One region of the Burkholderia multivorans ATCC BAA-247 genome, then DNA from elsewhere that is predicted to be linked to it. Evidence: riboswitches for the same ligand, from Rfam matches in the RefSeq annotation. Region 1 holds a riboswitch; the other holds the start of a gene.
What was found. A riboswitch is a leader RNA that binds a small molecule or an ion and turns the genes downstream of it on or off. The one in region 1 is predicted to bind cobalamin.
Positions count from the first base shown of each region.

Region 2: linked by a shared signal. The riboswitch ahead of NP80_RS08575 (TonB-dependent receptor domain-containing protein) and the one ahead of cobA (uroporphyrinogen-III C-methyltransferase) in region 1 are both predicted to bind cobalamin.

Region 1 covers NZ_CP009832.1:1,878,835-1,886,067, forward strand. The annotation lists gene NP80_RS21060 (cobyrinic acid a,c-diamide synthase CobB) at 1-1,050, opposite strand, end outside; gene cobO (cob(I)yrinic acid a,c-diamide adenosyltransferase) at 1,054-1,656, opposite strand; gene NP80_RS21070 (cobalamin biosynthesis protein) at 1,684-2,058, opposite strand; gene cobA (uroporphyrinogen-III C-methyltransferase) at 2,058-2,822, opposite strand; cobalamin riboswitch at 2,996-3,229, opposite strand; cobalamin riboswitch at 3,291-3,549, shown strand; gene NP80_RS21080 (HoxN/HupN/NixA family nickel/cobalt transporter) at 3,722-4,780, shown strand; gene cobW (cobalamin biosynthesis protein CobW) at 4,806-5,915, shown strand; gene cobN (cobaltochelatase subunit CobN) at 5,922-7,233, shown strand, end outside.
Region 2 covers NZ_CP009831.1:1,418,362-1,425,594, forward strand. The annotation lists gene NP80_RS08535 (phosphoenolpyruvate carboxykinase (GTP)) at 1-108, opposite strand, end outside; gene NP80_RS08540 (helix-turn-helix transcriptional regulator) at 980-1,675, shown strand; gene NP80_RS08545 (threo-3-hydroxy-L-aspartate ammonia-lyase) at 1,737-2,717, shown strand; gene NP80_RS08550 (hypothetical protein) at 2,808-3,044, shown strand; gene NP80_RS08555 (class I SAM-dependent methyltransferase) at 3,293-4,111, shown strand; gene NP80_RS08560 (hypothetical protein) at 4,134-4,433, opposite strand; gene NP80_RS08565 (hypothetical protein) at 4,366-4,635, shown strand; cobalamin riboswitch at 4,655-4,848, shown strand; gene NP80_RS08575 (TonB-dependent receptor domain-containing protein) at 5,131-7,059, shown strand; partial or broken gene NP80_RS30720 (3-hydroxybutyrate oligomer hydrolase family protein) at 7,110-7,233, shown strand, end outside.

The sequences.
Region 1 (7,233 bases):
CGTCGCATGGCCGGGCAGCAGCCCGAGCATCGGCGTCGTCGTGCCGTCGACGTCGGTCAGCGATTCGCATAGATAGAGCATTCCGCCGCATTCGGCGACGATCGGCCGCCCGGCCGCCGCATGGGCGCGGATCGTCGCCGCGCTCGTCCGATTCGCGGCGAGCGTACGCGCATGCAATTCCGGATAGCCGCCCGGCAGGAACAGCGCGTCGCATCCATCGGGCACCGGCTCGTCGGCGAGCGGCGAAAAGTACCGCACGTGCGCCCCGAGCGCGTCGAGCAGCGCGAGATTGGCCGGGTAGATGAACGAGAACGCGGCATCGCGTGCGACCGCGACGCGCTTGCCGGCGAGCGTGCGCGGCAGCGGCGCCGCCACGGCGGGCGTCGCGAAGGCGATCGCGGGCGGCAGCGCGGCGAGCGCCGTGTGCGCGAGCGCATCGGCCGCGCGATCGAGCCGCGCATCGAGATCGGCGATGTCGTCCGGCTGGTGCAGCCCGAGATGCCGTTCCGGCAAGGCCAGCGCCGCATCGGCCGGCAGATGCCCGAGCCAGCGCAGATCGTCGGGCAGCGCCTGCCTCAGCAGCGCCGCATGCCGGTCCGAGCCGACGCGGTTCGCGAACACGCCGTGAAACGGCAGGCCGGGGCGGAAGCGGGCGAGTCCGAACGCGATGGCCGCGAACGTCTGCGCGACCGATTTCGCGGAGATCACCGCGACGATCGGCACGCCGAACGCGGCCGCGAGATCGGCACTGCTCGGCGTGCCGTCGAACAGGCCCATCACGCCTTCGATCAGGATCAGGTCCGCGTCGCGCGCGGCGTCGGCGAGCAGCGCGCGACAGCCGGCCTCGCCGACCATGCCGAGATCGAGCGCATGCACGGGCGCGCCGCTCGCTCGCTCGAGCAGCATCGGATCGAGAAAATCCGGCCCCGTCTTGAACACGCGCACGCGGCGGCCGAGCCGCCGATGCAGCCGCGCGAGACCGGCCGTCACCGACGTCTTGCCCTGGCCGGACGCAGGTGCGCTGACGAACAGTGCGGGACAGGCCGGCATCGCTCAGAACTCCACGCCGCGCTGCGCCTTCACGCCTTGCTCCTTGTACGGATGCTTGACGAGCCGCATTTCGGTGACGAGGTCGGCCGCGTCGATCAGCGCGTCGGGCGCATGCCGGCCGGTCACGACGACGTGCAGGTCGGCGGGCCGCGCGGCCAGCGTCGCGAGCACTTCGTCGAGCGGCAGGTAGTCGTACTTCAGCACCGTGTTCAGCTCGTCGAGAATCACCATCCGGTACTCGCCGCTTTCGATCATCCGGCGCGCCTCGTTCCAGCCTTTGCGCGCGGTCGCGATGTCCGCGTCGCGGTTCTGCGTGTTCCAGGTATAGCCGTCGCCCATCGTCACGAAATCGCACTCGGCGACCGCGCCGAGGAAATCGCGCTCCGACGTATGCAGCGCGCCCTTGATGAACTGCACGACACCGAGCCGCATGCCGTGGCCGAGCACGCGCACGGCCATGCCGAATGCGGCGGTGCTCTTGCCCTTGCCGTTGCCCGTATGGACGATCAGCAGGCCCTTTTCGTTGACGGCGGCGGCCTGCTTCTTCTCGTGGCCGGCGCGGCGGCGCTCGGCCATCCGCTGATGGGATTCGGGATCGGTCTTCATCGGAATCGTCCTGTCGATAGCAAAGGTTCAGAGCGGGCCGGCGAGCGCGACCGTCACGCCGTCCCGGATGGTTTTCGGTGCAAGCAGCCGGCCGTGCGGCGCGGCCAGTTGCGCGCACGGCTCGGCGACGCCCGCGACGCCGAAGCGCGCGAACGCGGCGGCCGACGGCGCGCTCGCCGCCCGCTGCGCACACGCGGCCAGTTGCGCGGGCTCGAACGCGACGAGCGGCCAGCCGCGTCGCGCGCAGAGCGTGCGCAGCGCGCGGGCGCGCGACTTCGCGGCGAGCGTCGCGACGACCGCCGGCTGCGCGCCGGGATGCGCCGCGAGCGCCACGCGCACGGCCGCGTCGAGCTGCGCGGCGCGCACGCCCGCACGAAAGCCGATGCCGAGCGCGACGCGCATCACGCGCGCTCCGGGCGGCGGCCGCCGGCCAGTGCGGCCTGCACGGCCGGATCGGCGGCCAGCGCGGCGACGCGGCCGATCACGACGATCGCCGGCGAGCCGATGCCGGCCGCGCCCGTACGTTCGACGATCTGGTCGAGCGTCGCGAGCACGTGCCGTTGCGTGTCGCGCGTCGCGTTCGCGATCGCCGCGCACGGCGTGTCGCCGGGCAGGCCGCCGTCGCGCAGCGCCGCGGCGATCGCATCGAGCCGGCGCATCCCCATGTAGACGACGATCGTCATGCGCGTCGCGGCGAGCGCGCGCCAGTCCGGCTCTTCGGCACCCGCGCCGTGACCGGTGACGAAGATCACGCCCTGCGCGTCGCCGCGATGCGTGACCGGAATGCCGAGCGCGGCCGGTGCCGCGATGCCGGCCGTGATCCCGCTCACGACCTCGACCGCGAAGCCTGCCGCACCGAGCGCGATCAGCTCCTCGCCGCCGCGGCCGAACACGAACGGATCGCCGCCTTTCAGCCGCGCGACGCTGCGGCCCGCGCGCAGATGCGCGAGCATCGTCGCGACGATCTCGGCCTGCGGCGTCGACGCATGGCCGCCGCGCTTGCCGACGTGCTCGATCTGGGCGTCCGCGCGCGCATGGCGCAGCACGTCGGGGTTGACGAGATCGTCGACGAGCAGCACGTCGGCGGCCGCGATCGCGCGAACGGCCTTCAGCGTCAGCAGGTCGGCATCGCCGGGCCCGGCGCCGACGAGCCATGCGCGGCTCATCGCGCGCAGCACGGCGCGCGCCGTGACGAGACGGGACAGGGCGACGAAACGGCCGCGCGCGGACGGCCTGCGAAATGGCGTGACATGACGGAGCGAAACGAAGCGCCCGTAGCGGGCGGATGACAACGCGCACACTCTCCGTCCCCCGCGGATCGGGCGTTCGGCGAGCGTGGCGCTCGCCCCTTGCGTCGGCCGGTATCCGGGCTGGCCGCTTGCCAGGCCGCAGCCTTCCCGCCCGCTGAGGGGCAGTGGCATCGTGGGCGGCATGGGCGCGTGCGCAAGGCGCGTCGCGCGGGCGGCGTACCGTTGCGGGGACAGCACAGGCCGGGCGATGCTCCGCCTCCTGTTTCCCGTTTAACTGCATGCGCGGATTGCGCATGCGAGCACCGAACGCGGCGCATACGATAGCACAGGCCTCGCGCGCGATCGCGGCCGCCGTTCGCCTTGACGCGGCCGGGCGCCGGAGCCTACACTCGCACGCGTTTCGGTGCTCGCGCGTGCGTTCCTGCACGCGCAGTTAAACGGGAAACAGGGAGTGCGGCTGCCCCGCAGTCGAGCCAACCTGTGCTGCCCCCGCAACGGTAAGCGAACGCATCGCTCCGCGATGCAGCGCCGCTTCGCCGCATGCCACGCGCGTGCGGACGACGCCACTGGATGCCTCGCGCTTCCGGGAAGGCGAAGCGGCGTGTTCGTCAGCCCGGATACCGGCCGAGACGAGGGGTACAGCGCCGCGGGGAGGCGGCGCATCGTCCACGGCCGCAGCGCGCCCGACGCCCGAGCGTTTCCGATTTCCCGTCGTCAGGCCGCACGCGCGGTGCGAACCGGCAGGCAAGCGGCGCCGGCAGGCACGGTGCGGACCGTGTTGGCATTCACATGTCGACCGTTCATCGCGGAGCACCATGCTCGATTCTTTCTTACGTCTGTTCAACGACAGCCCGTCGGGGCTGCGCGGCAAGATTGTCGCCATCTATTCGCTGCTCGTCGCGTTCAACGTCGGCGCGTGGATCTGGGCGTTCATCGCGTTTCGCGGGCAGCCGGTGCTGCTCGGCACCGCGCTGCTCGCGTATGTCTTCGGGCTGCGTCACGCCGTCGACGCGGACCATATCGCCGCCATCGACAACGTCACGCGCAAGCTCATGCAGGAAGGGCGCAGCCCGCTCGGCGCGGGGCTGTTCTTCTCGCTCGGGCACTCGACGGTCGTGATCGTGATGTCGGTCGCGGTTGCGCTGACCGCCGCGTCGCTCGCGCGCTTCGAGAGCATGAAGACGTGGGGCGGCGTGATCAGCACGAGCGTGTCCGCGTTCTTCCTGCTCGTGCTCGCGGCCGCGAACCTGCTGATCCTGATCTCCGTGTACCGGACGTTTCGCGCGGCACGGCGCGGCGACGCGATCGTCGACGCCGATCTCGACATGCTGCTGAACCAGCGCGGCGTGCTCGCGCGCCTGTTCCGGCCGCTGTTCCGGCTCGTATCGCGCAGCTGGCACCTGTACCCGGTCGGCTTCCTGTTCGGCTTCGGCTTCGATACCGCGACCGAGATCGCGCTGTTCGGCATCTCCGCGACGCAGGTGCAGGGCGGGCTGTCGTTCTGGTCGGTGATGGCGCTGCCGGTGTTGTTCACCGCCGGCATGACGCTCGTCGACACGACCGACGGCATCCTCATGATGGGCGCGTATCGCTGGGCGTACGTGCGGCCGATCCGCAAGATCTACTACAACATGACGATCACGCTCGTGTCGGTGCTGGTCGCCGCGCTGATCGGCGGCATCGAGGTGCTCGCGCTGCTCGCGGACAAGCTGTCGCTGCAGGGGCCGGTCTGGGATTTCGCGACGATGGTCGCGTCGCATTTCGGCATGCTCGGCTACGTCGTGATCGGCCTGTTCGTCGCGTGCTGGGCCGTGTCGGCCGCGATCTACCGCTTCAAACGCTACGACGAGATCGACGTGACGATCTCCGCGTGATGCCTTTTTCGACCGAGGACCTACCATGACCCTACGCAAGCTGCCCGTCACGATCGTCACGGGCTTTCTCGGCAGCGGCAAGACCACGCTGATGCGCCACATCCTGCAGCAGGCGAACGGCCGCCGCATCGCGGTCATCGTCAACGAGTTCGGCGAACTCGGCATCGACGGCGAAATCCTGAAGGGCTGCGGCATCGGTTGCGACGACGCGGCCGGCGAGACGTCCGGGCAGCTCTACGAGCTCGCGAACGGCTGCCTCTGCTGCACCGTGCAGGAGGAGTTCTATCCGGTGATGGAAGCGCTCCTCGAACGGCGCGCGGACATCGATCACGTGCTGATCGAAACCTCGGGCCTCGCGCTGCCGAAACCGCTCGTGCAGGCGTTCAACTGGCCGACGATTCGCCATGCGTTTACGGTCGATGCGGTCGTGACCGTCGTCGACGGGCCCGCGGCCGCGAGCGGCCAGTTCGCGGAAAACCCGCAGGCCGTCGACGCGCAGCGGCGCGCGGATCCGAACCTCGATCACGAATCGCCGTTGCACGAGCTGTTCGCCGATCAGCTGTCGGCGGCCGATCTCGTGATCGTGAACAAGGCCGAGCTCGTCGACGACGCGCAGTTCGCGCAAATCGAAGCCGCGATCCGCGACGAGATCCCGCCGCAGGTGAAGATCGTGCGCGCGACGCGCGGCGAGCTCGATCTCGCGATGCTGATCGGGCTCGAATCGGCGTCCGAAGACACGATCCATTTGCGTCACGACCATCACGGTGCGACCGGCGTAGGTGCGACCGGCGTAGGCTCGGCCGACGACGAAGAGCACGACCATCATCACGACGATTTCGATTCGGTCGTCGTGAGCGGCGACGCGGGCACGCGCGAGGCGACGATCGCCGCGCTGCAGCGGCTCGTCGAAACGCACACGATCTATCGCGCAAAGGGATTCGCGGCGTTGCCCGACGCGCCGATGCGGCTCGTGATCCAGGGCGTCGGCCGCCGCTTCGACAGCTATTTCGACCGCCGCTGGCAGGCCGGCGAAGCGCGCGCGAGCCGCTTCGTGCTGATCGGCGAACGGCTCGACGCGGCCGCGCTGCAACGCGCGTTCGACGCCGCGTGCGCGGTCGAGCCGCAGCAGGCGTAACGCGCGATGCATCTGCTGCGCACCACGCCGGGCGGCTTCGTCGACGACACACAGGGTGTCGTGCGCATCGACCAGCGCCCGGCCGACATCGTGATCCTGAGCTCGGCCGACACGACGCTGTCGCTGCTCGCGAGCGTCGTACCGCGGCTGCCGGCCGGCTTTCCGAGCGTGCGGCTCGCGAACGTCACGTTCCTGCGACAGCCGGCCTCGGTCGACTTCTACGTCGACGACGTGCTGCGCCATGCGAAGACGGTCGTGATCGACCATCTCGGCGGCGAGGCGTACTGGCCGTACGGCATCGAGCAGGCCGTTTCGGTCGCGTCGAAGCACGGGCAGCAGCTCGCGATGTTCTCCGGCGATTTGCAGGAAGATCCGAACCTCGTCGCGAAGAGCACGGTCGCGCCCGCGCTGTGCCGGCTGTGGTGGCGCTATCTGCGCGAGGGCGGCGTGCACAACGCCGAAGCGCTGCTGCGCAGCATCGCGTTTCACACGCTCGGCTTCGGCGACGAGCCGGCGCCGCCGCGTCCGCTGCCGGCCGCCGCGCTGTATCACCCGGCGCGCGATCCGGCGAGCGTCGACGATTGGCGGCCGCGCTGGACGCCGGGCGCGCCGGTCGTCGCGATCGTGTTCTATCGCGCGCACTGGCAGGCCGCGAATACGGCCGTGTTCGACGCGCTCGCCGACGCGCTCGTCGACGAAGGACTGAACCCGCTGCCGATCGCCGTGACGTCGCTGAAGGATGCGGTGAGCCGCGAGGTGATCGCGCAGCTCTGCGAGACGCACGACGTCGCGCTCGTGCTGAACACGACCGCGTTCGCGGCCGGTGCGATCGACGCGCACGCGCCCGACGTGCTTGCCGGCGACGCGCCGGTGCTGCAGGTGATCTTGTCGGGCGGCAACCGCGATGCGTGGGTCGCGGACAACCAGGGGCTCCACGCGCGCGACATCGCGATGCACGTCGCATTGCCCGAGGTCGACGGGCGCATCGTCACGCGTGCGGTCAGCTTCAAGGGACTCGCGTATCGCTGCCCGCACACCGAGGTCGACGTCGTTCGCTACCAGCCCGATGCGGAGCGGATCGCGTTCGTCGCGGCGCTCGCGCGCGGCTGGTGCCGGCTGCGCACGCTCGACAACGCGGACAAGCGCATCGCACTGATCCTCGCGAACTACCCGCAAAGCGACGGGCGCATCGGCAACGGCGTCGGGCTCGATACGCCGGCGTCCGCGCTGCATGTGCTCGCCGCGCTGCGCGGCGCCGGCTACACGCTCGCCGAGCTGCCGGCCGACGGCGACGCGCTGATCGCGCGCCTGACCGAAG
Region 2 (7,233 bases), on a different replicon from region 1:
CAGTTCGGCGATGCGCGCGACCCAGTCGATCAGTTTGCGGTGTTTGACGAAAGCGGGGGGAGCGATCAGCGGGCCGTGTGTCGCTTCGGCCAGATTGTTGTGCGACATGATGACGTCTCCAGATTTATTGGGCGGGGATCGGGGATGCGGGCGAGGCCCGCGAGATGCGGAATGCGTGCGGAGGGCAGGATGCGGCGACGCGCAGGTCGGAGCGCGCGGATTCAGCGCGTGTCGATGCCGCGAGGCGTGCGAGAGAAAGTGAAGTCTCTTGAGAGGGTGCGAACGCGAGTTTCGCCATGCATGCAACCTGCCGAACAACTCCATGACGGCCAGCATACCATCGCCGATTTGGCCCGCGCGTTGCGTTGCAACAAGAAACAAATCTGACGAACCGTCGGCACGCGCGTTGCGTACCGGTCGTTTTTACTGCTTCGCTGCGCACCGCACGTCGGACGAAACGGCCGGAACGTCCGCCGCACAAGGGTTTCGCGGACGCGGCAATTTCGGCCTGTCGCGCAGCGACGCGTGCGCGACATCGACGGGTGGCGCGTGTCCGTGTTTTCGCTACTCAGGCAAACCCTGAATTAGGTTGCGTACACAAACATCTCTCTCGCGCGTACCCGATCAAAGCGGCGCGACAGACAATCGGGAGTAACACGCATCTCTTCGACCGCGTCATCGCGTTGCCCGCGCGTAGCCGTCGACTTCGAGCGACATCGACGGGACGAATCGCTGCACACCGCGCGATATTTTGCATGCCGTGACAAAACGTCTATACTTGGACGAACTGTCAAACAGGGAAAATCGCGCGTATCGGTCGCCTGTGGCCGCGCGTTGCGACTCCCGTTTCATCCTGCCGGACCGACATGCACGATCGCCCTGCTTTGCACTCTCGGTGTAGCCTGCCGAACCGAAACGGCATCCGCTTTCACGCCGGCGCGCGCATCGCAATCTCGCCGCACGCATGCGGAGTGCGTCGATGAAGCCGAAAGCGCGAACGTCCGCCGTTGCGCAAGCGAAGCGCACGAGCCGCCGGCCCGCCGCATCGGCGGTGTCGTTGAAATCGGAGCAGGCCTCGCTGATCGAACAGGTGCAGCGCATCGCCGAAGGGCTCGGCCAGATGTTCGCGCCGTTCACCGAAGTCGTCGTGCATGATCTGCGCACGCCGAAGCAGGCGATCCTCGCGATTCACAACAATCTGTCGGGCCGCGCGGTCGGCGAGCCGGCTACCGAACTCGGGCTCGCGCGCATCGCGGACGACGATTTCCCGCCGGTGCTCGCAAACTACCCGAACCGCTTCGCGGACGGCCGCACGGCGAAGAGCACCTCGATCGGTATCAAGGACTCGAGCGGGCGCTACGTCGCCGCACTGTGCCTGAATGCGGACGTCACGCTGTTCCGCGGCTTTCAGCACATGCTCGCGCAGTTCTGCAGCACCGACGGCGACGCGGTGCCCGACACGCTCGACCCGGCGGGCGCCGATGCGATCCGTCAGCGGATCGACGCGTTCGCGACGCGGCTTGCCGCCACGCCACGCGAGCTGAAGACGGAGCAGCGCCGCGAACTGATGCAGACGTTGAAGGCGGACGGTTTGCTCGAGATCCGGCGCGCGATGGAGATCGTGTCGCAGCATCTCGGCGTGTCGCGCGCGACGGTGTACAACGATGCGAAATGATGCACGGGCGCGGCATGCCGCCGTGCCCGGCTGTTGACGGACTCTTTCACTCGAGCGACTCATGAACAAATTGCCCCTCCCCAGCTTCGACGACGTTGCCGCCGCGGCGGCGAGAATCGCCGGCCACGCGCACCGCACGCCCGTGATGACGTCGCGCACGGTCGACGACGCGCTCGGCGCGCAGGTGTTCTTCAAGTGCGAGAACCTGCAGCGCATGGGTGCTTTCAAGTTCCGCGGCGCATTCAACGCGCTGTCGCGCTTCGATGCGGAGCAGCGCCGTCGCGGCGTCGTTGCGTTTTCGTCGGGCAATCATGCGCAGGCGATCGCGCTGTCCGCGCGCATGCTCGGGATTCCGGCGACGATCGTGATGCCGCAGGATGCGCCGGCCGCGAAGATCGCCGCGACGCGCGGCTACGGCGGCATCGTCGTCACGTACGACCGCTACACCGAGGATCGCGAGCAGATCGGCCGTGAACTCGCGGAACGGGACGGGCTCACGCTGATTCCGCCGTACGATCATCCGGACGTGATCGCCGGTCAGGGCACCGCGGCCATCGAGCTGTTCGACGAAGTCGGCCCGCTCGACGCGGTATTCACGCCGCTCGGCGGCGGCGGTCTGCTGTCGGGCACCGCGCTCGCCACGCGCGCGCTGTCGCCTAACGCGCGGCTGTACGGCGTCGAACCCGAAGCCGGCAACGACGGTCAGCAATCGTTCCGCTCGGGCGCGATCGTCCACATCGACACGCCGCGCACGATCGCCGACGGCGCGCAGACGCAGCATCTCGGCAACATCACGTTTCCGATCATCCGCCGCGACGTCGACGACATCCTCACCGCGACCGACGACGAGCTCGTCGAATGCATGCGCCTGTTCGCGTCGCGTATGAAGATTGTCGTCGAGCCGACCGGTTGTCTGTCGTTCGCAGGCGCGCGACGCATGAAGGACGAGCTGAAGGGCAAGCGCGTCGGCATCGTGATCAGCGGCGGCAACGTCGATCTCGACGCGTTCAGCGCATTGCTCGCCAGCCGGCCGCAAGACTGAGCGAAGCGGCAACGCACCCTTCACGTCGCGTTAAGTTTCGCGACCTAGACTGACGAGGTGATCCCCGCAGTCCGTCGTGAAGGAGTTGCCATGAACACGCATGCGATCGTCGCCGCCGCATTGGCGGCCGCTTCCCTGTCGGCGTTCGCTCAACCGGCCGCCGTGCCGTCCGGTGCACCGCTCGCCGCACCGTGCGCCGCCGCGCCCTGCACGTCGCGCGCGTTGCCCGCGCCGCGCTTCGTCCTGGCGAAGATCGATCAGAACAATACGCCGCCCGATCGCGGCGGCGATCCGTCCGGCCGCTCGCACGGCGCGGCGCATCTGTAATGGCACAGACGGCGAACGCGAGTATCGGCCGTTCGCCCGCCCTGTTCGAGAAGCGATGCAGCCTGCGGCAAGCGAACCTGCATCATGCGTGCCCGACCCGCGTCGCGCGTTGCGCGTGCATACGCCCGCGTACCGACGCGCGCAGCACGACCATGCAGGAAAACGAGCGTGGCCGCACGCCACCGTGCAATCTACGCTGAGAGAACCGGCTCGTCCAACGGCGCGCATGTCGCGCAAAGGCGGCACCGATGCAACCCCATGATGCGGACACGCTGTTCGCCGGCTCGATCCCGGCGCTCTACGACACGCTCCTCGTGCCGCTGCTGTTCGAGCCGTACGCGATCGATCTCGCGAGGCGCGCCGCGATCATTGCGCCGACGCGCGTGCTCGAGCTCGCGGCCGGCACCGGCGCGCTGACGCGGGCGTTGTCCCGCGCGCTGCCGGACGGCACGACGCTCGTCGCAACCGACCTGAACCGGCCGATGCTCGATCGCGCGGCGGAAGTCGGCACGTGCTGGCCGGTCGTCTGGCAACAGGCCGACGCGCAGCGGCTGCCGTACGGCGACGCGAGCTTCGATCTCGTGATCTGCCAGTTCGGTGCGATGTTTTTCCCGGACAAGCCGCGCGCGTTCGCGGAAGCGCATCGCGTATTGAAACCGGGCGGCACGTTGCTGTTCAACGTGTGGGACCGGATCGCCGAAAACGAATTTGCCGACACCGTCACGCAGACGCTCGCGCGGCGCTACCCCGATCGTCCGCCCACGTTTCTCGCGCGCACGCCGCACGGCTACCACGATCGCGCGACGGTCGAAGCCGACGTGCGCGCGGGAGGCTTCTCGTCGCTGCTCTATTGCGACACGGTGCCGGCGCACAGCCGCGCAGCGACGCCCGGCGTGCCGGCGATCGCGTACTGCCACGGCACGCCGCTGCGCAACGAACTCGAGGCGATCGGTCCCGACACGCTGGCAGACGCGACCACCGCATGCACGGAGACGATTGCCGAGCGGTTCGGTGCGGGGCCGGTGGACGGCAAGATCCAGGCGCACGTGTTCGGCGCGAGCCGCTGACGGCCGGCGCAGCCGGCGCGCACTACAGGATCAACGACGCAAGGATGCTGCACCACACCGCGATCGCGCCGCCGAGAAACACGCGCCGCGCGACCGCGATCTGCGTTTCGTCGTCCGCGCGCTTCATCGGCGACGTCGCGAAAAACGGCACGCTCCCGAGGCAGGCGAAGCCGGACAGCGCAAGCGCGATCACGACGTAGTCGCCGAACTGCCACGGCGTTTGCTCGTGCAGCCCCCAGTAGCCGAGGAACAGCATGCCCATCGAAAACATCGTCGCGGCGGCCGAACTGAGCGCGGTCACGGATCCTGTCGGAAATTGCATGGGCATCCTCCTGCGCGCATCGCGCGCGCCGCGTCATTATCCGGGCGCGCAGCAGGGCAGCGCAACGGCGCTGCGCCTGTCGTCGAGTGCGTTCCGCGACGATTCGTCATACCAAACGGGTGGCACGGCGCGTCGCAAATGCGGACCCGATGCCAGCCGCGGCGCGTGGTTTTTTCGCGCCGGTGCGTGCATGAAAGATTGACGCGCGAAAGCCCTGCCCCTTACCCTTGCGCGCTGATGGTTCCCGCGAGACGGGATCAAATGGGAACGCAGTGACGGCGCACGCCGGAATCTGCGGCTGCCCCCGCAACTGTAAGCGGCGAGTCCGTGCCCTTCGCGCCACTGGGAAACCGGGAAGGCGGGCACCGGGCGGCGACCCGCGAGCCAGGAGACCAGCCATCGACCGAGGTCCAAGCAGCCGCAACGGGCGGGGTGTCCCGATGCGCAAGCGCCGCCGCCGGCGGTCGCCCGTTGCAAGGACGGCCCGACCTCAGGATCCGTCAGATGTCCACCGCTTCCGCATCCGTTTGCCCGCGCACGGCACGCACGCTGCCGTGCGCGCGCGTTCGCGCGCCTGCATGCAGCCGGTTCGGCGACACGAGCCGGCCTCGCCGGGCCACGCCACCGCCGCGCGACGGCGGCGCGCCCTGCGCCCACGTCGCCGCCACGCCCGCATCACGATAACGACTCACGCTTCATGAATCTCCGACATCTCCTTGCCACGACCACCGCCACCGCGTTCCTGTCGCCGCTCGCGCACGCCGCCGGCGACGGCGCGGCGCAGCAGCCGGCGCAGCCGTCGAACGACGCCGCGCTGCCGGCCATCACCGTTACCGACACGCGCCATCTGCCCGAATCGTTCGATCGCCGCTATGCGAGCACGCAGGTGCTCACGCGCGACGATCTCGACCGCCTGTCGCCGAGCGATCCGAGCATCACGCAGGCGCTCGCGACGCTGCCGGGCATCACGGTCTCGCAGAACGGCGGGCCGGGCTCCACCGCGTCGGTCAGCATCCGCGGCTCGTCGGCGAACCAGGTCGCGGTGTTCGTCGACGGCATCCGGATCGGCTCGCCGACCACCGGCATCGCGCCGTGGTCCGACCTGCCGACCGAGGCATTCGAACGCGTCGAGGTGATTTCCGGGCCGGCCGCCGCATCGTTCGGCGCGAACGCGATGGGCGGCGTCGTGCAGTTGTTCACGCGCCGAGCGTCGAACCAGCCGAACCGCACGACGGTGTCGTTCGGCGGCGGCTCGAACAAGACGTTCGACACGCAGCTGCGTACGTCCGGCACGGTGCCGTCGACCGGACCGCTGGCCGCGCTCGGCGGCCTCACCTACTCGCTCGGCCTGCACGATTACGCGACGGCCGGCATCGACGCGACGCGGCCGTTCGCATACGGTCACGAGGACGGCCGCAATCCGTACCATGCGCAGGACGTCGACGCGCGGCTCGGCTACGCGCGCGACAACTGGTCGGTCTCGACGTTCGCGCTCTATCACCGCTCCGATCTGTCGTACGACAATGCCGGCGGTGCGAACCGCGAGCTCGATCATCAGCTGACGACCGGCGTATCGCTCCACGTCGACATCACACCCGACACGCAGTTCGATCAGTCCTTCGGTTATGCGAACGATCGGCAGTTCTTCTATGCGGGCGATCGGACCATCGCGACCGACCGGATCGATTCGCAGCGAATCAGCACGTCGACGTCGCTGACGCATCAGACGCGCGGGCTCACGCTGCTCGGGCAGCCGCTGTCCGGCGAGACGAAGCTCGCGTACGACTTCACGCGCGAGCAGGCGTTCCTGCCGAATGACGTGGCGGGCGGCGTGCCGACGCGCAACGACTCCGCGTTCTCGCTGCATCAGTCGATCACGCTCGGCAAGGTCACGATGTTCATGGCGGGCCGTCACGAGATCATCGCCGGCCGCGCGGTCAACACCGGCAACGCGGCGCTCGCATGGGCGATCACGCCCGTCTACACCGCGCGCGTGTCGTACGGCAACGCGTTCCGGCTGCCAACCTTCAACGATCTGTACTACCCCGGCTACGGCAATCCGCGGCTCAGTCCGGAACGCAGCAATTCGGTCGAGGCGGCAGTCGACGCAAGCACGGCAATCGGTACGTTCACGGCCGCGCTCTACGACACGCGCGTTCACAACCTGATCGCATACGATCCCGTCACGTTCGGGCCGATCAATATCGGCCGCGCGCATATTCGCGGCATCGATCTGTCGTACAAGGGCACGCTCGGCCGCTCGACGCCCGTCAGCGTCGCGGTCGGCTTCCTGAATCCGCAGGACGTGACGAATCGGACATGGCTGAACCGCCGGCCGCGTCAGACCGTGAGCGTCAGCATCGATCACTCGTGGGACGAACTGCATCTGCATGCGCTGAGCACCGGCGCATCGCTGCTGTACGGCGGCACGACGTTCGACGATCCGGCCAACGCGACGTATCTGCCGTCGTATCTGAGCGTAAGCCTGCGTGCGTCGTACCGGATCAATTCGCATCTGACGGTGTCGGCGCTGCTGTCGAACCTGTTCGACCGGCAGTACATGACGGCGTACGGTTACAACACGGTCGGCCGCACCGCGTTCGGCAAGATCGCCTATACGTTCTGATCGGACCGGGCGCGCTTAGGGACGCTTCGCTGCGCGGCGTGGCTCGAGTCGGTCATCTCGTCGATTTTGATTTGCTGCATGCATCGATGTGCGGCTCGCAGGCGATCGCCGCGACCTCGGTCACGTATGCGAATGCGTCTACGCGCTCGCGCGTGACCGACAATCTCTGCAATT